One region of the Psychrosphaera haliotis genome, then DNA from elsewhere that is predicted to be linked to it. Evidence: predicted binding sites of a transcription regulator. Region 1 holds the regulator's gene; each other region holds the start of a gene.
The links. The regulator LexA, encoded in region 1, represses DNA repair genes until DNA is damaged. The targets are predictions, from matches to a motif close to TACTGTATNNNNATACAGTA.
Positions count from the first base shown of each region.

Region 2: the regulator LexA is predicted to act here: its motif matches at 4,566-4,585, upstream of ABD009_RS00595 (SulA-like leucine-rich domain-containing protein).
Region 3: the regulator LexA is predicted to act here: its motif matches at 5,511-5,530, upstream of ABD009_RS08570 (YebG family protein).

Region 1 covers NZ_BAAAFQ010000010.1:156,367-166,264, forward strand. Annotated here, with positions in the region: gene ABD009_RS12855 (MotA/TolQ/ExbB proton channel family protein) at 1-1,015, shown strand, start outside; gene ABD009_RS12860 (MotA/TolQ/ExbB proton channel family protein) at 1,040-1,567, shown strand; gene ABD009_RS12865 (ExbD/TolR family protein) at 1,596-2,006, shown strand; gene ABD009_RS12870 (energy transducer TonB) at 2,018-2,629, shown strand; gene ABD009_RS12875 (tetratricopeptide repeat protein) at 2,645-3,937, shown strand; gene ABD009_RS12880 (BLUF domain-containing protein) at 4,029-4,448, shown strand; gene lexA (transcriptional repressor LexA) at 4,481-5,098, opposite strand; gene plsB (glycerol-3-phosphate 1-O-acyltransferase PlsB) at 5,242-7,677, shown strand; gene tesB (acyl-CoA thioesterase II) at 7,765-8,637, opposite strand; gene ABD009_RS12900 (potassium channel family protein) at 8,646-9,722, opposite strand; gene ABD009_RS12905 (DUF885 domain-containing protein) at 9,738-9,898, opposite strand, start outside.
Region 2 covers NZ_BAAAFQ010000001.1:135,849-145,746, reverse strand. Annotated here, with positions in the region: tRNA gene ABD009_RS00615 (tRNA-Val) at 127-203, shown strand; gene ABD009_RS00610 (DMT family transporter) at 205-1,086, opposite strand; gene ABD009_RS00605 (substrate-binding periplasmic protein) at 1,177-1,920, shown strand; gene ABD009_RS00600 (EAL domain-containing protein) at 1,938-4,487, opposite strand; gene ABD009_RS00595 (SulA-like leucine-rich domain-containing protein) at 4,595-4,996, shown strand; gene ABD009_RS00590 (YchJ family protein) at 5,035-5,484, shown strand; gene ppsA (phosphoenolpyruvate synthase) at 5,534-7,915, opposite strand; gene ppsR (posphoenolpyruvate synthetase regulatory kinase/phosphorylase PpsR) at 8,092-8,904, shown strand; gene ABD009_RS00575 (heparan-alpha-glucosaminide N-acetyltransferase) at 8,884-9,600, opposite strand; gene ABD009_RS00570 (class II 3-deoxy-7-phosphoheptulonate synthase) at 9,605-9,898, opposite strand, start outside.
Region 3 covers NZ_BAAAFQ010000006.1:62,663-72,560, forward strand. Annotated here, with positions in the region: gene ABD009_RS08535 (LysR family transcriptional regulator) at 1-353, shown strand, start outside; gene purM (phosphoribosylformylglycinamidine cyclo-ligase) at 432-1,475, shown strand; gene purN (phosphoribosylglycinamide formyltransferase) at 1,479-2,132, shown strand; gene ABD009_RS08550 (DUF3108 domain-containing protein) at 2,122-2,871, shown strand; gene ABD009_RS08555 (5-formyltetrahydrofolate cyclo-ligase) at 2,880-3,455, shown strand; gene rpiA (ribose-5-phosphate isomerase RpiA) at 3,474-4,127, shown strand; gene serA (phosphoglycerate dehydrogenase) at 4,198-5,427, shown strand; gene ABD009_RS08570 (YebG family protein) at 5,575-5,997, shown strand; gene ABD009_RS08575 (DUF445 domain-containing protein) at 6,068-6,775, shown strand; gene ABD009_RS08580 (4a-hydroxytetrahydrobiopterin dehydratase) at 6,866-7,171, opposite strand; gene ABD009_RS08585 (acyl-CoA thioesterase) at 7,203-7,610, opposite strand; gene ylqF (ribosome biogenesis GTPase YlqF) at 7,642-8,571, opposite strand; gene ABD009_RS08595 (SDR family oxidoreductase) at 8,763-9,425, shown strand; gene ABD009_RS08600 (peptidylprolyl isomerase) at 9,547-9,898, shown strand, end outside.

The DNA.
Region 1 (9,898 bases):
TGCTCAATTCCCAGGTAGAGATGTATTTTTTGAAGAGCTAGCTCAAAGCATGGGTGGCTCTTCAAAGCTAGCCTCTATTGAGCAAATTGAACAAGTATGGTTTGAACTTCAAAAAGAAATGACAGAACAAGGCAAAGTGGTTCGCTTTGAAACGGATGTTGTTGAAGCTGGCGGCGCTAAAGTATCTAAAGAGGTGGTTCGTATTGGTGCTTTTGCTCTTGTTGCTGACGGTAAATACCTCACGGTTTCACCAACAACAGGTACAGTTGCAGAGCTTGTTCGCCAACCAACAGGACGCTTTACTGATACTGCAGCTGAACTGCAATCTTCAAACAACGAAGTCGTTCCTTTTGCACTAGACCCTACCGGTGGTTCAATACTAAACCTTTTAGTTCAAGCGCCTAGCACTAAAGAACGTGTAGACCAAGGCGGTACCGTTGGTTATATCATTATTGGTATTGGTTTAATCGCTTTCTTAATTGCATTTGAGCGTTTTGTGTCACTTAGCCTAATCAGCGCAAAGGTTAAACGCCAAATGAAAACCGATACACCTAAAGATGACAATCCACTGGGCCGTATCTTAAAAGTTAAAGATCAATATCCGCATGTTTCATTCGATACCTTAGAGCTTAAATTGAGCGAAGCTATTCTGCGCGAGATGCCAAAGATCACTCGTAATCTTACCTTGGTAAAAATCGTTTCAGTTATTGCTCCGTTGTTAGGTCTACTAGGTACAGTAACCGGCATGATTAAAACATTCCAAGCAATCACTTTGTTTGGTACTGGCGACCCGAAATTAATGGCTGGCGGTATCTCAACAGCGCTTATGACTACTGTACTCGGCCTTGTTGTTGCTATCCCAACGGTTGTTTTGTCTACCATGTTGAATACGCGCAGTAAAAGTATCTTGTTTGTACTACAAGAACAGAGTGCCGGCATTATTGCTGAGCGTTCTGAAAAGCAATCTAACGCTGAGTCTAAACCGTCTACTTCATCGACGAGTGACAAACTGTAACGTATCGCAACCAAGGAGTGCACTGTGTTGTTTTTCACAGAGACCTTAGAAGCAATTAGAGAGTTTATGGACACGGGTGGCGTTGTTCTCAGCGCTATCGCAGCAATGATTTTTGTGATGTGGTTGTTAATTTTAGAGCGCGTTTTATACACGCTTAGCGGTTACAAACAATATCAAGGCGAATTAGTTCGTCGCTGGAAAACTCGAAGCGAAAGAGACTCATGGAATGCTGAGCAAATTAGACAAGCTTACATTGCCAGAGCAAAACAAAAATTAACGGTTAACTTGCCACTCATAGCAACGTTAGTTGCACTATGTCCACTAATGGGCTTGCTAGGCACGGTAACCGGAATGATTGAAGTATTTGATGTAATGGCGATTAGTGGCAGCGGCAACGCACGCTCAATGGCAAGTGGCGTATCAAAGGCCACGATTCCAACAATGGCTGGCATGGTTGGAGCATTATCAGGGGTCTTTGCTAACACATGGGTGCAACGCAAAACCAAACGTGAAATTGAACTATTAGAAGACCATTTGCCGATGGACCATTAAGGGTCCAGGCATTTGTTAGGAGAGTAAAATGAGAGCGCCATTAGCCAACTTAATGCAAGAAGAAGAACAAGAGAATATTGATTTAACACCTATGCTAGATGTTGTTTTTATCATGTTGATTTTCTTCATTGTTACCGCGTCTTTTGTAAAAGAAGCCGGTATTGACGTTAACCGACCTGAAGCCGCAACAGCTGTGAAGAAAGAAAGAGCCAGTATTTTGGTCGCCATTTCTGACAAAGGTGAAATTTGGATTAACAAACGACAAGTGGATGTTCGTGCTGTTCAAGCAAACATTGAGCGCCTAAAAGCGGAAAACCCACAAGGTTCTGTGGTGATTCAAGCGGATAAGAAGGCCACAACCGAAACGTTAATTAAGGTTATGGATGCCTCTAGAGCTGCGGGCGCATATGACGTCTCTATCGCGGCATTAGAAAGCTAGGAAAAGGTATTATGTTCATTCGTTTATTAACAGCCGTTGTGATTGCAGGAATTATTACAACCGCTTTATTTTACGGTATGCAGGCGCTTATTAAGTCTGGTGATTCGGCTATCACCGACCCAGCACAAGGCAGCGTTTTGGACTTTATTCGATTAAAGCCTGAAGAAACCGTACAAAAGAAAGATCGTAAACCGAAAAAGCCACCTCAACCGCAAGAGCCACCACCACCAATGGAGCAGCCTCAAATGTCTCCTGATATTGCCGATGCGGGCGACGCTGGTTTTGATTTTAGCGCAGATGTTGGTGGCGACATGGCTTTACAAAGTGGATTAGCACTTGAGTCAGGTGACGGTGAATATTTACCAATTGTCAAAGTATCGCCTGTATACCCTCGCAGAGCTTTACAGCGCGGTATTGAAGGCTACGTTATTGTTGAATTTGTGGTTGATAAAACCGGCGCAGTTAAGTCACCTACAGTGATAGAAGCAAACCCAGAGGGCTTGTTCAATAGAGCGGCTTTAGACGCAGCCCTTAAGTTTAAATATAAGCCTCGTGTAGTAAATGGCGAAGCAACAGAAGTAAGTGGCGTACAAAACCGCATTACTTTTGAAATTAACGGATAATTCGGAGCAGATACTGTGAAAACACTTATTACGTCCTCTCTCATCGCGACTAGTTTGCTTTTAGGCAGCTCATTTGTTGGTGTTGTACCTAATGTTGATTTTGCCAAAGCGCACGCCGAGCAAAAGCGAAAACGCACACCATCATTGAACTCACGAGTATATAGTCAGTTAGCAAGGGCACAACAACTTGCTGATGGTGGTGACGTCAAAGGTGGATTAGAGGTATTGGACTCAGTAAAAGCTAAATCCGGCAGTTTGAATAGCTACGAAACCGCTATGATGTATAACTTTTACGGGTTTATCTATTACAACGCAGAACAAATGACCGAGGCAATGGCAGCTTTTGAACAAGTTGTCGCGCAAGATCCAATTCCAGAGTCATTAGAAAAAAGTACGCTATTCTCGTTAGCACAACTTGCCATGGCCAACGAAGAGTACTCTAAAACCATCTCATTTTTAGAACGATGGGAAAGCATTAACGAAGGTGACATCCCTGTTAAGAACAATGTACTTAAAGCGCAGGCAAGTTATCAAGGCAAAGATTATCAAAACGCAGCTCAATATATTGACCTGGCATTAGCTGAAGCAAAAGAACAGGAAGTTGAGCCAAAAGAAAACTGGTTTGTGCTGCAACGTGCAGCATATTTCGAATTAAAACAGCCGAAAAAAGTAGCCTCAATTTTAGAAGAAATGGTACGCCGTTTTAACAAGCCTGAATATTGGGTACAGTTGGCTGGGATGTATGGTGAGATTGGCGCTGAAGACAAGCAACTGGCGGTATTAGAAGCTGCGTATCAGCAGGGCTATATTTCTAAGCAATCGGACTTTAGAAATCTTGCTCAAATATATTACTTCAACGGCCTTCCATATAAAGCGGCATCAGTAATGGAGCAGGGTATTAATCAAAAAGTACTTACAAAGAACGTTAAAAACGTTAAGTTTTTATCGCAAGCGTGGATAACCGCAAAAGAACTCGACAAGGCAGTTGAGACGTTGGAAGTACTTTCTACATTAGAAAATAATGGCACTGCCCACCAGCAAATAGCGGAAATCAGACTTCAACAGGGTAAATACAAAGATGTGATCGAAGCTGCATTTGAGGCTGAAAAGCGTGGTGATTTGCCAAATCCTGGTAATTTGTATCTAGCTTTAGGTATGGCGCACTTTAACTTAAAAGAGTTTGAAGCTGCCATTGAAGCATTGAACATGGCCAGTGAATACAAAAACGTACAACGAATGGCAACGCAATGGTTAAAGTTTGTTGAGAAAGAAAAATCAACAATGGAACAACTGGCCTTCAATTACTAGCCCTAAAAACTGGTAATTTACCAAGCGTTACTCACTAAAATTTCATTCTAACCTATACTGAATATTTAATTTTTCAGTATAGGTTTTATCTATGTCACTCCATCAACTTGTTTATATTAGCCGTGCTACTCAGCCTTTTTCCAATGAAGAGTTAACTGACTTATTAGTGAACGCTAAGAACAATAACTCAAGCCAAGATATTACCGGCAATTTGATTTACAACGGTGGAATGTTTTTACAGGTACTGGAAGGTGATAAAAAAAGTGTTCAGGCACTTTATGACAAAATAGCGCTAGACAGCAGGCACACTAAAGTACGAAATATCTATTTTGAGCCAGCTGAATATAGACTGTTTAGCCGCTGGTCTATGAATATGGTGAATTTAGAATGCGATAAGCCTAAAAACATTCAAACCATTAAAGACATTATTGATGCCATTGATGAAGATAAGCTTGTGGACGGCATGTCACCGCCCGTGAAGCTTTTAAAAGAGTTTTCGACGATTCGTTAATGCAAACAAAGAAAAGCCGACTTGGATATTCGTTACATTAACGATGAATTACGAATAACGCCTACCGCTAAACCTTCAATAGCAAAGTCTTGGTAGTTTAGGTCTACATTAATTGGTGAGAACTCAGGGTTTTCAGCATGCAATATAACCTTGCTACCTTTACGCTCAAGTCTTTTAACCGTAACGTCTTCTTCAACTCTTGCAACTACAACCTGACCATCTCTGGCGGTTTGAGTTTTATGAACAGCTAATAAATCGCCGTCTAAAATACCAATATCCTTCATACTTTCACCTTCAACTTTCAACAAAAAGTCGGCCATTGGTGAAAACATAGCTGGATCAATATTTACATGACGGTCAACGTGCTCCATTGCTAATATTGGCGAGCCGGCTGCAACTTTACCAACAAGCGGTAAACCTGGATCGTCGTTAGCGACTTCTTCTGTTAGACGAATGCCTCTAGAGGTGCCAGGTAACATTTCTATGAAACCTTTTTTAGCCAGTGCTTTTAAGTGATCTTCAGCGGCATTAGCCGACCTAAAGCCCAACGTTTTAGCAATTTCAGCTCGAGTTGGTGGCATACCTGTTGAGGTAATTGAATCTCTAATTAGATCTAATATTTCTGATTGTCTAGCAGTAAGTGGTCGCATCATCTGTTTTTCCATACAGTAACATAACTGTCAGTATATACAGGCATCGAGGTTGTGCAACATAAAATTTAATAAGAATGATGGGTTTTTAGCTAACCTTTGTTAAAATCCCCTGCTGCATTCATTTTTGTATTAAGGTTTTTATGTCCATTTTAAATGTTTTAATGTATTGGTTAACTCGTCCTTTCATTCGCACTCAACTAGTTACTGACGAGAAAAATAGCGAAAGCGGTATAGATTCGTCTAAGCCAATTTCCTACGTATTGATGACAGATTCATACACAGATAAGCTTGCTTTAAAGCAAGCGGCCAAGCGTCTTAACTTACCATCACCTTTTGGCTCTATTGATTTAGACAGCGACTCAGTTAAAAGAACGATTGGTGTTAAGCCGGTAGATTCTATCTTTTTGAACAAAGACCATCACGCTAAAAAAACCGTAAAAACGGGCCAAGCGATGCTGGAATTAGTAGAGCGTACGGGCAAAGATATACAGTTTGTACCGGTTATGATTTGCTGGGGTCGTAACCCAGGTGTCGAAAAAGACACAAATCGAAAAACTCGCTTGATGGACATCATCACACAAACTTTACAAGCATCTCCGTTTCGTAAGTTCATGATTGTATTGCTTTATGGTCGCAGCAGTTTTATCAGAATTAGTAAGCCCGTTTCATTGCAAAAAATGGTTAATGACTATGGCCCATCTGAAGAAACAGCACACAAGTTAGTGCGTGTTGCTCGTATTCATTTTGAACGCCAACGCATAGTTGCAACTGGCCCTAAAGTGATGGAACGTCAGGCTTTTTTCAATAGTATGCTAGCCAGCCCCGCACTTAAAAAAGCGCTTCACGAAGAAATGGAATCTAAAGATATTTCCTTAGAAGAAGCAAAAGCAAACGCTAAAAAGCTTCTTGAAGAAATTGCAGGCGACTACAACGAAAACTACATTCGAATGGGCTCTCGTATCCTGACTTGGGTATGGAACAAAATTTATAACGGTATTCGTGTTCACAATGCTGATAAGTTAAGAGACTTAGCACAAAAAGGTCATGAGATTGTTTATGTGCCCTGCCATCGCAGCCACATGGATTATCTATTGCTAACCTACGTTATTTATCACGAAGGCTTAGTGCCGCCACATATTGCTGCCGGCATTAATTTAAACTTCTGGCCTGCAGGTCCTGTATTCCGTAAAGCCGGTGCATTTTTCTTACGCCGAAGCTTCAAAGGCAACAAGCTGTATTCTGCAGTATTTCGTGAGTACCTTTCGCAGTTGTTCATTAAAGGTTACCCAGTTAAGTATTACACCGAAGGTGGCCGTTCTAGAACGGGTAGATTGTTATCACCTAAAACTGGCATGTTAGCCATGACGATACAGTCAATGCTTCGTGGTGTAGATCGCCCAATTACCCTTGTGCCTGTTTACATTGGTTACGAACATGTAATGGAAGTAAATACCTACCTAAGTGAATTAAAAGGCAAAAGCAAAGAAAGCGAATCCATTTTTGGTATTTTTAAGGCAATCAAGAACCTTAAAAACTATGGCCACGGTGACGTGAACTTTGGCGAGCCAATTAGCCTAAATGAAATAATGAACGAACAAGCTCCAGACTGGCGATCGTTAATTAATCCAGTGGATGTGGTGAAACCAAATTGGTTAACGCCAGTTGTTAATCATACAGCCAATAAAGTTATGGGCTCTATTAATGATGCTGCAGTTTTAAACACCGTTAACTTGTCGGCACTGGCGCTACTAACCTCTGACAGCCATGCTTTACCACGAGTAGAAATGGAAGCGTTGATTGAGTTTTATATTGGCTTACAGACTTCGGTCCCTTATTCAAACTTAGTGAAAACGCCAACAGAGTCAGCCTCTGCCATTATTGATGAAGCCATTTTACTAGAGAAAGTAGACTCTGATAGTGACGAATACGGCACGATTATTAAGCTTGATGACAAAAATGCTATTTTGATGAGTTACTACCGAAACAACGTGGTTCATTTGTTTGCTATTGCCGCTATTGTTGCAGCTGAGTTAACACACTCTAGTAAAACATCGTCAGATAAAATTAAACAAAAAGTGACAAACATTTTACCGCTACTTAAAAACGAAATGTTTATTACCACAGAAGATGTAGACGGTTATGTTGATAAAATAATAGGTTACTTTGCTCAAAACGATATTATTGAAGTAAGCGATGACACCTTGTCTATTCGTAATCGCTCTTCGTTAGGCAGCCTACAATTAAGCCTACTGGCGAAAATAATGAAAGACACATTGCAACGTTATGCATTGGCGTTTAATCGTATACAACAAGTTCACGGCATACAGCGCAGTGAATTAGAAAGCGATTGCTTAAAATTAGCCAAGCGTCTTCTTACTTTGCACGACATCAAAGCGCCAGAGTATTTTGATAAGAAGATCACTTCAAGCTTTGTATCTTGTATTAAAGAACAAAAGTATGTTGAGACGGACGAAGCTGGCTTGATGCACTTAACGGACGCGGGCAAAGCCACCGCTGAAGATATTAACTCTCTGCTAGAGTCAGATATTTTGCAGTCATTGCAATCACTGGGCTAGGTTCAGGTTCAGGTTCAGAAAAACAAAAAAACCTTGTTGAAAAACAAGGTTTCTTTTTAAGAGATCAGTATATACAACCTTGCGATTCTACGTTTTTGGAAACGCCTTGTAGTCTCGAATCACGCCTTCTTGCATTGCCGACGCAACTAACTCACCTTGCTGGTTAAAGAACTGCCCTTTAACCAATCCACGGCCTCCGCTTGCGCTTGTGCTGTCCATATCAAACAATATCCACTCATCCATTCTAAATGGGCGATGGAACCACATAGAGTGGTCAAGCGTCGCCACTTGCATGTCTCTTAGAATGTGGCTGCGGCCATGTGGAAATAATGCCGTTGGTAAAAAGTTAAAATCCGATGCATATGCTAATAAATAACGGTGGATACGCTCATCATCAGGAAGACTACCATTCGACTTTATCCACACTTGGCGACGACCTGGCATTTTTTCAGGTGCGAAAGGGTCATTCACTTGTACGTGACGAATTTCTATTGGTTTTTCACCGGCAATAATAGAACGCAACGTGCCCGGTATTTTATCAATGTTTTCTTGGAAAAATTCATGCTCAGACTTTAAGCCTTCAGGGCCAACAACGTTTGGCATTTCTGGGCTATGCTCGTAACCTACTTCTTCCGTTTGAAACGACGCCGTCATATAAAAAATTGGCTTACCATACTGCAATGCTCTTACACGACGAGTACTAAAAGAGCGACCATCACGAATATTTTCTACGTCATATACAATTGGTTTTTGATCGTCACCAGGGCGCAAAAAATAACTATGGAACGAGTGAACAAAACGGTCTTCAACAGTTTCTTTTGCTGCACTTAGCGCTTGGCCAATAACCTGACCACCAAAAACACGCCCAAAACCTAAGTTTTGACTTTGACCTCGGAACAAACCTTCTTCAATTTTTTCCAATGCCAAATGGCCCAACAAATCTTCTAAAACTTTACTCATTTCAACCCTTATTTAATCACGTACTTGCTTACTGCTTGCCAATTGACTTCATTAGCTATGATGCGTTGTTTGGAAATATAGTGGATGACACACCCTGGTTTGATTACATAATCGTTACCCGGGTTAAGCTTCATTTCCATACCAATTCTATCTTTGGCAACCGCCAACAGAATTGCATCGTGGTTTTGCTTTAAATAATAAAACAACTGCCCAAATTGACTTGATGGCGCACTCTTTGGTATTTCAGTGGAAAACTGAGTAACACCACGAAGTGTAGACATCATTTCTTCTAATAGCTTGCTGCTACCTGGATCTTGCATTGACCTTACTAACATTTCTGCAGTTCTAGACGAGTTTGCTTCAACATTGGTCGTGTAGTTTTTTAGCATTTCTACTTTTTCGTCTTCATCAAAATACGCAGAAATATGACAATCATCAGCAATGATTTTGCTCAACTTTAATGCGGTGGTGAAAGTCATGTCGTCGTTTTCACAGTCCACAATAACTCTATCCGCCTTTTTAGCAGCAATTCGCTCTAGCTCTTCATTATCTGTAAACGAACGTAACCTAGCGAATTCCACCATGCCATTTTCATAAAACGGATGCTCCATCTCTTGTGTTACACACAGCAATATTTTTCGCTGTTGGCGCTTGTCGTCGCCTAAGATGTGTTCGATAATTTTTCCAGTACGGCGTTCATGCCAACCAAAAATTAAAATGTGTGTATCTAAATAACGAAAATCTTTTTCACCCGTCATAACTTGCCTCAAAACCTTTCCAACCGATTGACCCATTTTGCCAAGGAGTGCACCAAAAATAGCGAGCCCCAATGGAATTTGAATTAGCGCAACAATATATTTGCCCGCTTCACTTGTAGGACTCAGGTCGCCATAACCAACCGTACTTGTTGTCACTACGTAATAATAGAGATACTCATGAAAATCTAGTAAGGCGAGTTCGCCTGCCCATCTCAACAACACCCAGCTTAAGGTTGAATGCAATACCAACAAGGTGACAAGAGCAGGCCAGGTAATCTGACTAAATTGTTTCCATAAGAATCGGGTAAATTTGTTTACCACCAAAATGGATTCCTTTATTTTTTAATTAGTTGAATCTTGTAACTTCTGTTTTTGTAACCTTGCATCAATATAATGCTGAACTTGGCGTTCTAACTGAGATAAGGTTACCGAGCCGTTTTTCAATACTTGGTTGTGAAACTCTCTGACGTCAAAGTCGTTTCCTAACATTGATTCTGCCTTTT
Region 2 (9,898 bases), on a different contig from region 1:
ACGATAGAGGCCTTAAGTTCAGGTTTTGTTGGGAAATTAATCAGTTGAATCAAAATTATGATAAAACGGCTTGCACTTTAAAAGCCCGTTGTTTAGCATACAACCTCTTCGCGATACTCGTGTTATACAACCGTAGCTCAGCTGGTTAGAGCACCACCTTGACATGGTGGGGGTCGGTGGTTCGAATCCACTCGGTTGTACCAATCACTTTCTATAGTTCAGATTCTGTACCAACAAGCCTAAAATGATGACTGCCAAACCAATTATTGTTGATGCGAATATCTCTTCGCCAATAACAAAGTGCAAAAGTAGTAATGATATGAATGGCGATACAAAGATTAGGTTACTAATTAATGACGTATTGGTGGCGTAACGCATTGCCATTAACCAAAACACAAACGTTATCCCCATTTCAAACAAGCCAACATAAACTGCGCCAAACAGAGCAGATTGCGTGATTCCGCTAAAGCCACCAAAGTAAATTGCGCCGGGTAACAACCACAACGAACCAAAAAAGAAACACAAACACACTGATACGATAGGATCCGCTTTCATTTTTGTATTCAAAATCCAGTACGTTGCCCATAAAAAAGTAGATAGTAGCGCAAGACCTACGCCAAGAGAATCTTCAAACTCTAAGTTAAATATGTTGCCACTCGTCGCTATAATAAAAACCCCAAAATAGCCTAGGAAACAAGCAACCCAATCTCGCCTTCTAATCGTCTGCCCCAAAAAAACGGCACTCAAAACAGTAAGTGCAATGGCCCAAGTGTAATTTAACGATTGTGCTTGAGAAGCAGGTAATCGATCATAAGCGGAGAACAATACTAAGTAGTATGCAACTGGGTTTAATAAGGAAAAGAAGACAAAGGACTTCCACTTTTTCCTCAGTGTTATTTTAAAAGTAACGATACGCCCAGTAAAAATTACAACAGAGAATAAAGCAATAAACGAAGAAATACTGGCTACTGATAAAAGCTGTATTGGCGTCATGCCAGCCAATGAAATTTTAAATGCGGTGGCTACCGTTGACCAAAGCAAAACGGCCACAATGGCAAATTGAAGAGCTCGAAATTGATTTTTCAATAGTTTTCCTGATTACGTTAATAGCTTATGCACTACCTATTTTTTGCAAGAATAACGATCACGCGCTATTAATTAAAGATAGTTATTTTTATGGATTCCACTATTTTGTCTAATGCTTCAAGTTTATTGTTGTCACTACTAATTGTTTTTAGCCTTCAGGTGCCGGCAAAATCCAACGACGGGTTCATTCGAATAGTGACCGATCATTTTCCGCCTTATCAAATTAGTCGCAATAATGATTTAATTGGAGGCTCAGTAGGAAAAGAAGTCTCTGAGCTTATTGATATAGTATTACCCACTAGTAAAGTTGACGTAATGCCATGGGCTAGAGCTTATGAAATTGCATTAAATCAGCCCAATACGTTAATCTTCTCTCTAATAAGAACACCTGAAAGAGAAGATAAATTTATCTGGATTGGTAAAGTTGCACACGTTACTACGCGGCTCATTTCACTTAAAGACGCCGATATTAAACCAGTAGACGATTTAGAAGACTTGTCGAATATTCAAATTGGGGTTAAGCGCCAGGACGCCGTAGCTAACTTTTTAAGCAAGAATGGATTTGAATTTGAACGAGAGTTAGTAGAGATCGTTAGTTCCGTTTCTACTATGAAAATGTTAGAAAGACACAGGATTGATGCTATTCCTGCTAATCGTCATATCGTTCAGTATTATTGTAAAAAAACCGGATGTGAATCATCAGATTTCAAAACGATTTATACCTTCAAGGAGCTATCTGAAGAGTTTTATTTAGCTGCCAGTTTAGGAACAGACCCCTCTATAATTAAGCAACTTAAAGAAGAGTTCACTAATCTAAAATTACCAATTGATTGAACTAATATTACCGATAATTAATCAACTCCGTTTAACTTCCAGCCTTTTTCAATTTGATCTTCTATTTCCTCTACGGTAAGCGGATAGGACAACAAAAATCCCTGTGCACTTTTACAATCCATCGTTTTCAATAAATCCAGTTCAATCTCTCGTTCTACACCTTCAGCAACGACATCCATCTCTAGTTGGTTTGCCAAAGATATACAAGATCTAACAATGCTTTGGCTGCGCTCATTCCCAGGCATAGATTGAATGAATTTTTTTGGAATTTTTAAGGCGTTAAATATTCCTTTATTGAGATATGTTAATGATGCTGAGCCTGTACCAAAATCGTCAATAGCAATTTTAAAACCCAAAGCCCTTAGCTTTCGAATTTTATGTTCTAATTGTTGCGAATCAGACTTGAATGACCTTTCTGTAATTTCCAGTAAAAACTGACTCGCTTTAAGTTTATGGGTTTCAATAATATCCATGACCCGTTGCGAGAAAGAAGGCGATAGAATAACCTGTGTCGACATATTAATAGCAATACAAAGCTCACTGTTTTTCTCAGCGCTGTAAAAACGTGAGAAGTTACGGCATGAAGCTTCTATTAGCCAAATAGTAACTTCTTCAATGAGCCCTGTGTCTTCTGCAACAGTTATTACTTCTAAAGGGTTTAAATCTCCTAATTCGGGATGTCTCCATCTTAGTAACGCTTCAAAAGTAACTATCTCACCACTATCAATATCAAACTGAGGTTGATACTTAACAAACATTTCTCCACTTCGCATTGCCAACTTGATATCGCTGGCCATTCTAAATTTTCTATTATTAGCTTCTGGTTCCGATTGACTAAATATCCATACGTTTTTGTTTAATTCCTTAGCTTGTTCAACAGCTAACTGCGCCTTATAAATAACGTCAGTTACTCCGTAGGGACTATCAATAAATGATGAGGCACCAACAACGAAGTTTAACTGTAGGGGTAACTCTGGTATTTCCATTTTTATAGGCTGACGCTCTGACACTTTTTTTAGGGCACTACTCAAAAGCATTTGGTCACTACTTGAGACTAAAAAGCTAAACACGCCGTCATTTAGCATGGCCACATTTGGCAAATAAGAATCGGAGTCAAAATCCACTAGCTGTAGATCTAAACTTAACCTTTGTTCGATATCGGTTAAGAATTTATAAACAACTTCCTTTAGTCTATCTTTTGGAATGTACGATTCTAATGATTCATAGTTGTTGATAGACACAGAAACGATAGAAAAATCAAAGTTTGTATTATTTGTGCTTAGCTCGAGCCCTTTCTGCTCCAATAAGTTTACATTTGGTAACTTGTAGTAAGGTTCATGGGATGCTTGATATAGACGTTCTGCTTCACTGTTCCTTAATCGCTCCGCCAAAGCCATAGATATTAAAACCATTTCGGTTAGCACGCCCATTAGTGAAGCGTGACGATTCCAAAAACTATACTCTGACACGCCCGCAAACATTAAGGAGCCTAAACCAGCACCAACAAATAGCGGCACCCACGAAATAATATAGTACTTAGTCCACTTAATACGCTCTTTAAATTTATAAAGCATCAACGCAATTGCGATTGTATAAGCAGCAATTAACAAGAAGAAAAATATAGAAGCTGCCGTAGACTCTTCTAAAAAAATGAATACAAAAGCAAAAAACGCCAAGGTGTAACTATAGATATTTGCTACTTTCACCCATATATAATCCTTTAGGTGATCTAGCTTTAAAAATCGTAATGCCAATTTAACCGAGAAAAAACTGACAAAACAACTGAGAACATTTATGTTTTTTGATAACCATTGATTTAACTCACCACCAATTATATAAGCGTTAAAACCATGCAATGCACCAAGCTGCACAAGGAAAAAACACACGTACCCAATGTAATACAAATATATTCGTTCATTGGCACCAGCAAAAAGGATTAAATTGTAAAGCGACATAAGTACGGAAATACCGATAAACGCTCCCCAAATTAAATATATGAACTGTTGATACTCTGAGAAGCTGTCGGATAGGAAAATAAGTACAGGTAAAAAAGCAGCGCCTGTCGTTTTGGATACAAAAACCAGTGTTTTAGTTTGCCCAGAAGGAACTCCAACTATAACGGATGGCATGGCTTTATTACTCTGACTTACATTTTTAGCGGTATCACCAAACTCTGCCAGTAATACATTTTGTACGTTGGTCACCTCAAAAACGCTTAACCTATCTATTGTAGGATTGTCAAAATGGACAACATAGCTTCTTGCCTCTTTTGATAGGTTTTCTATTTCGTATTTGTAATAAAACGTTCTATTGTCAAATCCCCAATTTAAGGTGCCAGTAAAGTCCTTGTAAGGTAAATCGAATAAGCTTAACTCTTTAAGTTGTTGATCTAAAAACGCCCCTTGTCCCTCATCTACATAATAAGACTTAGTAATAGAAGTTGTTAACTCACTGTCTCCTATTTGCAAACTATCAAGTTTATTAAACGATTGAGTCGTCGTTATTAAAAACGCGACAATAGGTGATAAAAATATAATCGTTAATAAATATTTGTTGAAACTCTTCAAAACTAAGTCCTATAAAATTTTATTACATTAAATGAATAAAAAACTTGCAGTGGTATAAAAAACCAACTAAATTACAACCACTGTTCATTTATCCAGTGGTTTTGAAAATGCTTAATAATCTTATAAACGAAAAAACAGAATATCAGTTTAACCCTTTGAATAATATTACTAAAAGTGACATTGGGCTAATACCTTTACTAAAGTTATATAGTACCCAAGCCGGTTGGATTTTACTTATTGCCCCTGATGGTCGCCCAACAAAAGAGTTTTTAACTCGCAATAGTATAGATGTTAATAAGGTAATTGTTTTTCAAAAGAAACATTGCCAAGACGTATTTTTTACTGCGAGCGAAGCAATTAAACATCACAATTGCTCAGCTATAATCTTTTGGGAAGACGCACTATCTCCAGAACAGCAAAAATCAATCTATTTAAAAGGGGCCGATTCGGAAGTAGCGATTCACGCTATAAAATCTGATAACATTGAGGGCGCACTGCAAGCTCATTAATTTGGGGTTGTTACTACTCAATTATAAGGCGTTAAATATTGTCATCCTGTTTGTGTAAATCTAAAGAAATCTCCTGCCCTTGTCAGGATATTATCTCTGCCAAGCGTAAAGCGGATAACCCGTTGCAATTAATGCGCTCTCGTTATGTTGCATTTGCTACTGGCGCTAGTGATTATTTATACCAAACAAGTTCTAACAAACTAAAGTTAGAGTTAACTGAACAAGATCTAGAAGCAGCGTGTATGAGTTGTCACTTTATAGGTCTTACAATTGTTGAAGCTACAGACACTACTGTAGAGTTTAAAGCGGATTTTATTGCAGACGGTTATTTACAACAAATACATGAACAATCATATTTTGTAATAGAAGATGAACATTGGAAATACGATAGTGGAGAGCTGTTTGATACGCCAATCATCAAAATAGAACGCAATGAACAATGCCCATGCGGTTCAGGTAAAAAATTTAAAAAGTGTCACTCAAAATAAAAGCCAGCACATGGCTGACTTTTACTAAGGTGAGTCTTGTACTATTGGGTTAAGAACGTTTTTGTTCTTGTTCCGCTAAATACAACCATGTTTCTAATACTGTATCTGGGTTTAAAGAAACAGAGTCAATACCCTCTTCTACTAACCAGTTTGCAAAGTCTTCATGATCTGAAGGCCCTTGACCACAAATACCTACGTATTTACCGGCCTTTTTCGCTGCTCTAATCGCCATAGATAATAAAGCTTTAACGGCTTCATTACGCTCATCAAATAAGTGTGCAATTAAACCTGAATCACGGTCTAAACCTAACGTCAGCTGTGTTAAATCGTTTGAACCAATTGAAAACCCATCAAAGTACTCTAGGAATTGGTCAGCCAACAATGCATTAGATGGCAACTCGCACATCATAATAACTCTAAGGCCATTTTCACCACGCTTTAAGCCATGTTCGTCTAGTAACTCAGCAACTTGTTTTGCTTCACCAACGGTTCTTACAAATGGGATCATTACTTCTACATTTGTTAGGCCCATTTCATTACGAACACGCTTCAATGCTTCACACTCAAGAGCAAAACAATCACGGAAGCTGTCAGAGATATATCGAGAAGCTCCTCGATAGCCAATCATTGGGTTTTCTTCGTCTGGTTCGTACTGCTCACCGCCAACTAAATTAGCGTATTCGTTTGATTTAAAATCAGACATACGAACGATAACTTTTTGAGGATAAAAAGCGGCTGCTAAAGTGGCAATGCCTTCTTTTAATTTGTTGATGTAAAACTCAACTGGTGAATCATAACCCGCAATCAATTCGTCGATTTCATCTTTAACGTCAGTTGGTTGCACATCATAGTTTAATAGTGCTTTAGGGTGCACACCAATCATACGGTTAATAATGAATTCTAAACGTGCTAAACCAATACCTGCGTGCGGTAACCTAGCAAAGTCAAATGCACGGTCAGGGTTACCTACGTTCATCATTACTTTTACTGGTAAGTCAGGCATTTCATCTACTTTTGAGGTTACCACTTCAAATGGTAAAACTTCTCCGTAAATGTAACCTGTGTCGCCTTCTGCACACGATACTGTTACTTCATCACCTGTGGTAATTAAAGAAGTTGCATCGCCACAACCTACTACAGCAGGAATTCCTAGTTCACGAGCAATGATTGCTGCGTGACAAGTACGCCCGCCACGGTTAGTCACAATCGCAGAAGCTCGCTTCATGATAGGTTCCCAATCTGGGTCAGTCATATCTGTAACTAGGACATCGCCAGGCTTGATTTGATCCATCTCAGCAATAGACTTAAGAACTTTAGCTTCACCCGAACCGACTTTATGACCAATAGCACGACCTGTACACTTAACAGTACCTCGGCGCTCTAATTGGAAAGTCTCTATTACATTCGCTTCTTCGTTACTACGAACGGTTTCCGGTCTAGCTTGAACAATATAAAGTTGGTTATCTAAACCGTCTTTGGCCCATTCAATATCCATTGGACGGCCGTAATGTTGCTCAATAATAACGGCTTGTTTTGCAAGCTCCATTACTTCTTCTTCTGTTAATGAAAACTCGTTTGCCTTGTTTACATCAACATCTTCAATTTTAACTTGCTTACCGTGCTCTTGAGTATCGGCATAAACCATTTGAATAGCTTTGCTACCCATAGTTTTTCTCACTACAGCTGGGCGCCCCGCTTTTAGTGTTGGTTTATGTACGTAAAACTCATCAGGATTTACTGCGCCTTGAACAACCATTTCGCCTAAACCAAATGCTGACGTTACAAATACAACGTCTTCAAAGCCTGATTCAGTGTCGATAGAGAACATAACACCTGAAGAAGAACGGTCAGAGCGAACCATGCGCTGAATGCCCGCTGATAATGCCACGCCTTTGTGGTCATAACCTTGGTGTACGCGATAAGAAATAGCTCGGTCATTAAACAAAGATGCAAAAACGTGCTTAACGGCAACTTTTACTGCGTCTAAGCCTTTTACATTAAGGAAAGTTTCTTGTTGACCGGCAAATGATGCATCTGGCATGTCTTCGGCAGTGGCAGAAGAACGAACCGCAAATGACGCTTGCTCGCCTAATTCACCTGCTAATTTTTCATAAGACTCTGCTAACGCTGATTCTAATGCAGGTGTAAACGGAGTCTCAATGATCCAGTTTCTAATTTGCTCACCTGCTTTTGTTAGTGCAGCAATATCATCTACATCTAACGTATCAAGGATGTTATGAATCCTTGCTTCTAAACCACTTTGTTCTAAAAATTCATTAAACGCGAAAGACGTTGTGGCAAATCCACCCGGCACTTTCACTCCAGCATTGGCGAGGTTACTGATCATTTCGCCTAATGACGCATTTTTACCGCCAACTTGGTTGACGTCGTTCATTCCTAATTCTTGATACCAGAGTACATATTCCTGCACGTGACATTCTCCACTAATTTTAATAAGTTTTGAGATAAAATAGAGTTCGAAGCCTATTTTGTTATATGATTTGTATTATTACAAAAAGACTTACAAACGCGAGCGCATTCTACACAACCAACCTCAATTGGTAAAATTTAAATGCACTTGAAAATTTATTACTACAAAGGACAACTATGACTCGCACTGCATTTTATGTTTCAGATGGCACCGCCATTACTGCTGAAACCATTGGCCATGCTACCTTGTCTCAATATGACTTTACGATAGAGCATATAACAGTGCCATTTATTGAAAGTGATGAAAAAGCTAATCTATTAAAAGAACAGATAAATAGACGTTTTAAAACTACAGGTCATCGCCCTTTTGTATTTCATACCTTTGTAGATAAGTCATTAGCTGAAAAAATTGCAGACTCTCATTCAATATGTTTTGACGTATTGGAACCATTTTCAAAAGTAATTAGCGATAAGCTAAACGTCCCAGCAAATCCCGTTAAGCATAGAACACACTCTATTAAAGAGCATAAATATGATGCTCGAATAGAAGCGATGAATTTTGCACTGACTAACGATGACGGCCAAACAACTGATAACTATAAAGATGCCGATGTAATATTGGTTGGGGTGTCTCGAAGTGGTAAAACACCTACCAGTATTTATTTAGCGCTCCAGTACGGAATTAAAGCTGCAAACTACCCTTTTACTGAAGATGACATGGAAGACTTTAAACTGTCTGCGGTTCTGAAAGAAAACAAACGTAAGATCTTTGGACTTACCATTGAACCAAATAGACTTGCTGCAATTAGAAATGAGCGTTATGCAAACAGTAAGTACGCTTCTCTAAGGCAGTGCAGAATGGAATTACGTGAAGTTGAGCGCATGTATAAAGGCAATAAAATACCTTTTATCAATACCACGCACTTTTCGGTTGAAGAGATATCGGCAAAAATAATTTCAGCAATGAAGTTAGCCCGACACAACCATTAATACGCCATACATTAAAGGCTGGTGAATAAGGTAAATGATAAGACTATGTTTGCCAGCCCAATTTAAAAACGAATTAAATTTAGATTGAGTGACATTTATATTTAGTAAGCTGCGACTAATAAAAACATTGCTCTGTATTACATAACCGAGCGCAATCCCCCACAACACAACACCAAACCAAGGAAATAATGGCGCGTAATCTAGCGCTGGGCGAACGTATTCAACCATTCCTACCCAATGTAACCAATTAGAATCAAACAGGTTTGTTTCAACAAAATGGCCTAGTGCAAAAATAGTGGTGCCAGCGATAGCACTTAGCTTAGGTCGATTTATGAATAACAGGCCTAACCAACTGGCTAGTAAAATAAGATGTAAAATACCAAACAAAGTGGCTTTTTGCGGAGCAATAAAATAAGAGGAAATTGTTACAACTGCACTGGCTAAACCTAATTGCAGAGTTCTTACTTTCATGTTTTTGACGTTTATTTTTTTGTAATGAACAAACTGTAAACTGAGGCCAACTAACAGTAAAAAACTTATCACAATAACGTAACGAAACGGTACCCAATAACCAGTACCAAATACCGTATCAATATAACCAAAAACATCTAGGTCGTAACATAGGTGATAAATCACCATTAACAAAATTGCGAAACCCCGAAACCAATCAATAACGGGATAACGCACATTGTTCATAACTTTATCTTGCGTCTTTAAGTGCATCTGTAATTAGAAAAGCGAGTTCCAATACTTGATCGGCATTCAAACGAGGGTCACATTGTGTTTCATAACGCTTGCTTAAATCAGCTTCACTTAAACCGTAAGCACCACCGGTACATTCTGTGACGTGTTGACCTGTCATTTCAAAGTGAACACCGCCAGCCCAAGTGCCTTCCGCTTTATGAACGCTAAAGAAGTCTTGAATTTCAGTTAGTACCGCATCAAAGTTACGTGTTTTATAACCGTTGCTGGCTTTAATTGTATTGCCATGCAT
Region 3 (9,898 bases), on a different contig from region 1:
CACTGGCTCAATTTGACACTGTCGATATTGAAGAGCTGACGCACGAACTTCAAATTGTTATCAGCGACTCTAGTAAACACCCTGAAGAAAGTCAGGGTTGGTTAAAAGCGGAACAGCGATGGACAGTCAGTAACTTTTATCAAGCCATTGCCATTTTAAAACGTGGTACAGGATTTTGTTGGATACCCAAACATTTAACCCATCAAGAAGTTCAAGATGGGAATATCGTACCGGTAAAGCTAACGTCACTTGGTGAAAAAACAGTGATGACACATTTAGTCACACCAACGCCAAATCAGTTAGGCCCTGGTGCGACGCTACTGAAAAATTTAATTTTAAAGCAATACAAATAATGACGGCTTACAAGTGAACCTATTTACGTTAAAATTTGATTCACGAGCCACAACCACCCCACTTTTGAGGATATGACATTGAGCAACAATCAATCTTTAAGCTACAAAGACGCTGGTGTAGACATAGATGCAGGTAATGCCCTAGTAGAACGAATTAAAGGTGCTGTTAAACGCACTCGACGTCCAGAAGTTATGGGCGGACTAGGTGGATTTGGCGCACTATGCCAACTTCCAACGGGCTATAAAGAACCGCTTTTAGTTGCTGGTACTGACGGTGTTGGTACAAAGTTAAGATTAGCGATTGATCTAAAGAAGCACGATACCGTTGGTATTGATCTTGTTGCTATGTGCGTTAACGATCTTATTGTTCAAGGTGCAGAACCACTATTTTTCTTAGACTATTATGCTACCGGTAAACTTAACGTAGACGTTGCAGCTGATGTAGTTAGTGGCATTGCTGATGGTTGTGAATTATCAGGTTGTTCATTAATCGGTGGTGAAACTGCTGAAATGCCTGGTATGTACGAAGGCGACGACTATGACATGGCTGGTTTTTGTGTTGGTGTTGTTGAAAAGTCTAAAGTTATCGACGGCACAAAAGTTAAAGACGGCGATCAACTTATAGCTCTTGGCTCTTCTGGCCCGCATTCAAACGGCTACTCATTAGTGAGAAAAGTGATTGAAGTTTCAGGCGCGGATCTTACCGCAGACTTCCATGGCAAGCCTTTAGCTGACCACTTAATGGCTCCAACTCAAATTTACGTTAAGCCTGTATTGGAACTATTAAAGCAAGTTGATGTCCATGCTTTATCACATATTACTGGCGGTGGTTTCTGGGAGAACATTCCACGAGTACTTCCTGAAGCAACTAAAGCAGTTGTAAACGAAGCGTCATGGCAGTGGCCAGAAGTATTTAACTGGTTGCAAGAGAATGGCAATATTGAGCGCCATGAAATGTACCGCACATTTAACTGCGGCGTAGGCATGGTGATTGCGGTTGCAGCTGAAGATCTTGACCGCAGCTTAGCTATTTTAAAAGATGCTGGCGAAAACGCATGGCATATTGGTGAAATCAAAGATGCAGATGCATCTGAAGAGCAAGTAGAAATTATTAAGGCTTAATAAGTGAGTGCTAACAACGCAAAAATTGTCGTATTAATTTCCGGCAATGGTTCTAATCTACAAGCCATTATCGATGCTACTGAGTCTGGAAGAATTCCAGGCTCCGTGGTTGGCGTTATTTCTAATCGACCTGATGTATTTGGCTTAGAGCGAGCAAATGAACATAACATTCATGCTCAGGTTATTGATCATAAAAACTATGAAACAAGAGAACAGTATGATCAAGTTCTTGCATCTTCAATTGCGGCGTTAAACCCTGATGTTGTTGTATTAGCAGGCTTCATGAGAATTTTAACCGCTGACTTTGTAGAGCAGTTTGAAGGGAAGTTAATCAATATCCACCCTTCTCTTCTGCCTAAATATCAAGGGTTAAACACTCATCAACGAGCACTAGATGCAGGTGATGAAGAGCATGGTTGTAGTGTTCATTTTGTAAATGAACAACTTGATGGTGGACCAGTGATTCTGCAAGCGAAAGTACCAGTATTTGGTGACGATGACGCAGACTCCCTTGCGGATAGAGTTCATGTTCAAGAACATTTAATATATCCACTAGTGGTAAAGTGGTTGTGTGAAAAAAGATTGCGTTTACAATCAGATGGCGTATATCTAGACAACTCTCTTTTACCAGAACAAGGTTATGCAAATGATGAATAAAGGTCGTACTGCTGTCTTCTCTATTTTGTTAAGTGTTTTTGCTATTGGCTCATTTGGAGCCTCTGCAACAATCGAAAAAGCAAATGATGCCATTAAACCTTTTAGTGCCATTTACGATATGTATCGTCAGGGCGATAAGCTAGGCCAAGGTGAGAGAGCTCTAAAGAAGATTACAGACAACCAATATTCTTTGTCTTTGAAAAGTGAGCTAAAATGGCTCATTTTTTCTGACAAACGAAAGGAAGTTAGCGTGTTTACCGTTAGTGACGGGGAAAACATCACTCCTAACTTGTATACGTTCGACCGCTCAGGTACAGGCAGTGACGAAGAAGTTAAGATCTCCTTTAACTCAGACCAATCATTAATTGTTAACCCTAAAGCTAAAAAAGACGCAGCCCCTGATGAGTGGCAGCAAGGGTGGCAAGATGAGATGTCTTTACATGCTCAAATTCAGCTTGATCTAATAAACAACAAGTCAACATTCAACTATACGGTTGTTTCTAATAGCGGCAAGCTGCGTGAATACATGTTTGAAGTTATCGGCGAAGAATTGATTAGTACTGGTTTTGGTCGCTTTAAGGCAATTAAAGTGGCACGCGTATATGAAGACAAGAAGTTTTATGCGCAGCACGCCTGGTTTATTCCAGAGTTAAACTTTACGCTGGCCAGACTATGGCGAATGAAAAAAGGCGTAGAGCAGTACGACTTAGTTATCAAAAGCTTTACTGTTGTTGAGTAGAGGTAAAGATGGAAAGCCGTCAACAATTACGAGCCTCTATTCGAAAACGCCGTAATCTGTTGACTGCGGAACAACAAACTGAGGCTGCTGAACTTTTAAAGAATAATGCTTTAAAGCTTATTCAGTCAGAGCAATCTATCGCGTTGTACTTAGCCAATGACGGTGAAGTAAATACAGCACCGCTCATTGAGCACTTGCGAGAATTAAGCACGCCACTACTATTTCCAGTACTACACTCCTTTTGTTCTGGTTACTTAAATTTCCAATACGTAAATAGACAAACCAATTGGACAACAAACAAATACGGTATTACTGAACCAGCTCCGAATGCGCTGACTACCGCTCATTTATCCAATATCGACATCATTTTTATGCCATTAGTTGCCTTTGATACTAATGGCAATAGACTTGGAATGGGCGGCGGATATTACGACAGAACATTAGCAAATATAAACCAGCTATCGAGAAAGCCAACCTTAATTGGGCTTGCCCATGACTGCCAAGAAGTTGAGCATTTAAATAGTGAGCAATGGGACATCCCCATTGACATGATAGTGACACCCACCCGAATTATTAGAATATAAAACAATAACGAGAACGCCATGAATCAAGATGAAATGAAAAAAGCCGCAGCGCTTGCTGCTTTAGATTATGTAAAAGCAGATACCGTTGTTGGAGTTGGTACGGGCTCTACCGTTAATTACTTTATTGACGGGCTAGCAACAATAAAACACAACATTATTGGTGCAGTATCTAGTTCTGAAGCGTCAACTGAGCGCTTAAAACAACACGGTATAGAAGTGTTTGATTTAAATAACGTTGCTGATTTTGATTTGTATGTTGATGGCGCTGATGAAATTAATGCTGATAATGCCATGATTAAAGGTGGTGGCGCAGCCTTAACTCGTGAAAAAATTGTTGCAGCGGTTGCTAAAAAGTTCGTCTGTATTGTTGATGAGTCTAAGTTGGTTCGACATTTAGGTGAGTTTCCATTACCCGTTGAAGTTATTCCAATGGCCCGCAGCTATGTTGCCCGTGAAATAGTAAAACTAGGTGGCAGCCCAGTCTACCGAGAAGGTGTTGTTACGGATAACGGCAACGTCATTCTTGATGTTTTTGATATGAAAATTGCTGAGCCTAGAAAACTAGAAGAACAACTTAATAACATCGTTGGTGTGGTCACTAACGGCCTGTTCGCACATCGAGGCGCAGACCATGTAGTTATCGGTGGGAAGAATGGGGTTGAGAAACGCTAAAAAATAGAGTATTAATTCTAATTAAAGCGCATCAACTGTAATTTGAACCTCTAAAAATTGGATTCCTAGAATGGAAAATATTTCGCTGGCCAAGCATAAAATCAAAATTTTGTTGTTAGAAGGTCTTCACCCTAGCTCTGTCGAAACGTTAAAAGCGCAGGGATATGACAATATTGAAACACTAAAAACGTCATTGCCTGAAAACGAGTTAATTGAAAAAATTAAAGATGTTCACTTCATTGGTATTCGTTCTCGTACAAACTTAAATGCCAACGTACTTAAGCATGCGAAAAAACTCATTGCTGTGGGTTGCTTTTGCATTGGGACCAATCAAGTTGACTTGGTTGCGGCGAAAGAAAAAGGCATCGCGGTATTTAACGCCCCTTTTTCCAATACTCGCTCAGTGGCCGAGTTAGTGCTTGGTGAAATACTACTTCTTATTCGTGGCATACCTGAAAAAAGCGCAAATGCTCATCGAGGCGTTTGGCAAAAGTCGGCTATTGGCTCTTTTGAAGCTCGAGGCAAAACACTAGGTATCATTGGTTATGGTCATATTGGTACGCAATTAGGCATCATGGCTGAAAACATTGGCATGCGCGTTCAGTTCTTTGACATAGAAAATAAACTAACCTTAGGGAACGCTAGCCAAGTAGCCAGCTTAGACAAGCTACTTAGTACTTCTGACGTCATTAGTTTGCATGTACCTGAAACCGCATCAACGCAAAATATGATGGGTGAAAAACAACTTAGCAAAATGAAGCAAGGCGCAATATTAATAAATGCCTCTCGCGGAACGGTTGTTGATTTAAATGCGTTAACCGACGCATTAAAAAGCAAGCATATTGGCGGCGCGGCTATTGATGTTTTCCCTGTTGAGCCAAAATCCAATGATGAAGAGTTTATCTCACCGTTAAGAGGTTTAGATAACGTAATACTTACGCCTCATGTGGGTGGTTCGACTCAAGAAGCACAAGAAAACATTGGCATTGAAGTGGCTGGAAAATTAGCAAAATACTCAGACAACGGCTCAACACTGAGCGCAGTAAATGTACCTGAGGTTTCACTTCCAGAGCACACGGGTCGCAGCCGAATATTACATATTCATAAAAACCAACCTGGTGTGTTAACTAAGATCAATGAAGCTTTTGCTAAACACAATATCAACATTGCTGCACAGTATTTACAAACCGATGAAAAAATTGGTTATGTGGTCATTGATGTCGAAACCGATGACAGTAATACCGCATTTGACGAATTAAAGCTTATTGAAGGCACAGTGAAGACTAGATTGCTTCATTGATTTTAAATTTGTCCTTGATATTTAAACGAGCCAATAGACGTCTATTGGCTTTTTTTATTTTTATACTTTACAGATCGAATCTTTACTGTATATTTAAACAGTAAGTGATTATTAATTTTCCATAGGCTAGATTTACAGGAGATAGCAATGGCTGTTGAAACTAGGTATGTCGTTATACGAACCGACAAAAGCAATAAGGAACAAGACGTCATGACTTTTACCGACAAACGTGCTGCTGATGAATATGACAAAATGTTAGACATGGCAGATGACATGTTTGAACTATTGCAGCAAAGCGGTGTAAAAGTTGACGATCAACAAGCCGAAGAACTAAGTATCTACTTAGCTAAACAACGTGAAGAGGTGCTTATCGCCCTTCAAGCTAAAAAGAAACCAGCAGCAAAAAAGCCAAAGCCTAAAGCAAGCGCTAATGCTGAAAACCAAACTGATTTAGTTGATGAAGCTGGTGACTCAAAAAAGCTGAAGAGTGAGTTGCAGTCCGAATCTCACTCAGACGAATCAGAGGACAATTTGGTCGATTTTGTTATTGAAAAAGATGATGCCGCTTGAAGTCATTTAATTTATCCATATAACGGTGACTTGTCATATAATGACGCGTCACTTTTATAGGAGAATTATTTTGAACAAGAGTTTGGTTACTAATGTTATTGCGGCACTAGGCTGTATTGCAGGGTTTGGCCTCAATATTGATTGGCTTTTTTATATGTCGTTGTTTGCGTTATCTGGCGCATTAACTAACTGGATTGCCGTTCACATGCTATTTGAAAAGGTACCGGGTTTATATGGGACCGGTATTGTTCAATTAAAGTTTGTAGAATTTAAGTCTGCTATTCACCACCTAATTATGTCTCAGTTTTTTACTCAAGAAAATTTAGACAAATTTCTAACTGAACCAACAGGCGACGCTCACCATTTTGATTTAGAGCCTCTAATCAAAGAGACAGATATGTCATCGGCCTTTGATTCCCTAGTTCAGACTATCCAACAAAGCTCTTTTGGTGGCATGTTAAGCATGTTTGGTGGCACTGACGCATTAGCACCATTAAAAGCCCCATTTGAAGAAAACCTTAAACAGTCTATTTCAGAAATAGCGGCGTCTGATGAGTTTTCTGAAAAGTTAAAATCACAGCTTAGTAGCTCTGCGAATGTTGAAGATATTAGAACAAAAGTAGATAACATTGTTCAACAACGCCTAAACGAGCTGACACCTAAAATGGTTAAAGACTTAGTTCAAGAGATGATTAAAAGTCACCTAGGCTGGTTAGTTGTTTGGGGTGGTGTATTTGGCGGTGCTATAGGCTTAGTGGCCTTTTTTGCTGGGCTGTAGCCGTATTAAAGTTACCGTATTCAAAAAAAGCCAGGGCATCATATACTCGGGCTTTTTTGCAATTTGTTCACTGTTTAAAAAGCTATCAACTTAAACAAGCTTCTCCATGCGCTTGATCATTTTAATATCTAAATCACTAATGCCGTCTACATCGTGAGTGACTAAGTCAATTACCACTTTGTTCCAAACGTTTGACCATTCAGGGTGGTGAATTAACTTCTCAGCGTGAATAGCGACTTGAGTCATAAAACCAAAAGCTTGAATAAAGTTTTTAAATACAAACTCTTTATGTAGCTTGCCATCAACAATTTGCCATTGCTTTTCAGCTTCTAATGGCGCATTGATATCTGTTAATTCTTGCTCTAACTGCTCATTTGTTAATTTTACAGCCGCCATAAAAATCCCCTTTCACTCTATAATTATAATTTTAGTCTTGAGTATGTAACTTCATTCTTTCTAAAAGGTCGCCTGTGATTTCTACTGCTTTACCAGTTTTTTGATCCATCACAACAAACGTAATGTCTGCATCTACTACAACTTTGTCAGTGCCTGCTTTGGTGATCACTTGATGGAACACTGCACTTTTATTGCCGATCTTCGACAACGCAGTCGTTAGCTCTAATGTGTCGCCCATATAAGCACTAGCGCGATAGTTAATATTGATATTCACAATAGCCCAGGCATAACCTAGAGAAGTAAAGTACTCAATGTCGCCGCTGTCTTCTAGATACTGCCAACGAGCTTCTTCTAAAAACTCTAGGTAACGAGCATTATTCACATGCTGATAAATGTCTAAGTGAAACCCGCGTACTTTAATTAAACTTGTTTTGTTCATGTTGCTTCCTTTACTACCCTGTATTTACAAATTACTTTCTGCGACGGCGTTTCTTTTTCTTACCGTCTTCTTCTTCCGCTTTAGCAGCTCGTTCGGCTTCTTTCTCAGCAATAATGACTTTTGCTTCTTCAGCTTGTTCAACTGTTTCTAAAGTAATACGGCCAAGCGTGCCTGAACGGTATTCATTCAGTATTATTTCTGACACCTTGTATAAGTCGGCTATGCCACCTTTTCTTATACATGCCCTTTGGCGAGCAATCGCATCCATCACGTCGATAGGCTGATCTGGTAAGTCTTTTAATTGATAACGTTCCACCAGCAACTCTGGGTAATGTTCTAGCAAGTACTCAACGGCGTAATAAGCAATGTCTTCTTTTTCCGTCACTGTGTCTTTTATACCGCCAGTAATAGCCAGTCGGTAACCACAATCTTCTGGCTCTAGTTTTGGCCACAAGAACCCAGGAGTATCATGTAAAACTATATTGTTATCTAAACGTATACGTTGCTGAGCTTTAGTGACACCGGCTTCATTACCTGTTTTAGCAATGATTCGATCAGCCAATATATTAATTGTGGTTGATTTGCCAACATTAGGGATACCGCAGATTAATGCTCTAAGTAGCTTATCTTGACTTACTCTGTGCGGCACCATATCTGAGATAACGTTAAGTAAGTCTTTAACAGACTTCGGATCATGTTGGGTAACTGCAATGGCATCGATGCCACGCTGAGCTTTAAAGTGTTGTAACCAAATTTCAGTTTGCGCAGGATCTGCTAAATCTGATTTATTGAGAACTTTAAGTACCGGTGTGTCGCCACGTAATGCAGGCACTAAAGGGTTTTCACTCGAAAACGGAATTCGGGCATCTAGAATTTCGATAATTACGTCTACCTGAGGCATGATCTCTGCAATTTCTTTGCGAGCTTTATGCATGTGTCCAGGGAACCAGTTTATTGCCACGAGCAACTCCGTTAAATAATTGTGTCTTAATATCGGGCGCATATTCTACCCGTTTGCGAAGTTAGTATAAACGACTTATTTTTTCACTGCCTTAATTTGAGTTACCTCGTTGAAAAACAAGGACAGAGCACCCACAATTAACAGTAATTTTAAAATTATGCAGTTCAATTTAACTTGTTAAAGGACATATTATGAAAACAGCAGTGATTACTGGTGCAAATCGTGGAATTGGTTTAGCAATGGCAACCCAACTATCTCAGCAGGGTTGGGAGATTATTGGCGTTTGTCGTTCAGACTCGGACGAACTTGAAGCTATCGCAGGTATGGTTATTAGTGGCATAGATGTGACTGAGCCAGAGCACCTAAAGCAAGTTAAAAAAATACTCGGCGATACAAAAATTGACTTATTGATTAACAACGCTGGCCTTTTGCAAGATGAAAAGCTAGGTGAAATTGACTATGACTCTATTCGTGATCAGTTTGAAATAAACACATTGGCACCGTTAATGGTGACTGAAGCCTTACTACCAAACATGTCTGAAGGTAGTAAAGTAGCATTAATTACCAGCCGAATGGGTTCTATTGCCGATAATGAGTCCGGCGGACGTTATGGCTACAGGGCATCAAAAGCCGCACTTAACGCCTTTGGTAAGTCACTATCATTAGATTTAAAAGACGATGGTATTGCCGTTGCTCTATTACACCCTGGTTATGTGCAAACTCGTATGGTTAACTTTGGCGGTCATATAACACCAGAAGAAGCTGCGGAAGGTTTATTGGCGCGTATTGATGAGCTCAACTTAGAAAATACTGGCGGGTTTTGGCACAGCAATGGCGAACAACTGCCTTGGTAAACCTTGTCCTAAAGACTGGTATGAATAATTTAAGGTCTTCAGGTCAAAAATTCGATACAATGCGCGGCAAATGGGCAGTGTAATCACTGCCTTCTTATTTAACTACACTATAGGATTCAACATGGTTGTTTTAACTACTAATTTTGGCGAAATCAAAATCGAACTTTTCACTGAAGAAGCGCCAGTGACAACAGAAAACTTTTTAAATTATGTTAAATCAGGTTTTTATGACGGTACTATTTTTCACCGTGTTATTCCTGGCTTCATGGTTCAAGGCGGCGGCATGGAACCTGGTATGGAAGAAAAAGACGGCAACGCTCCTATTCAAAACGAAGCAAACAACGGTGTTAAAAACGACCGCGGTACATTAGCAATGGCAAGAACGATGGACCCGCATTCAGCGTCTTCTCAGTTTTTCATCAACAGTGCTGACAACGGTTTCCTTAACTTCACAAGCGAAAGCTCTCAAGGTT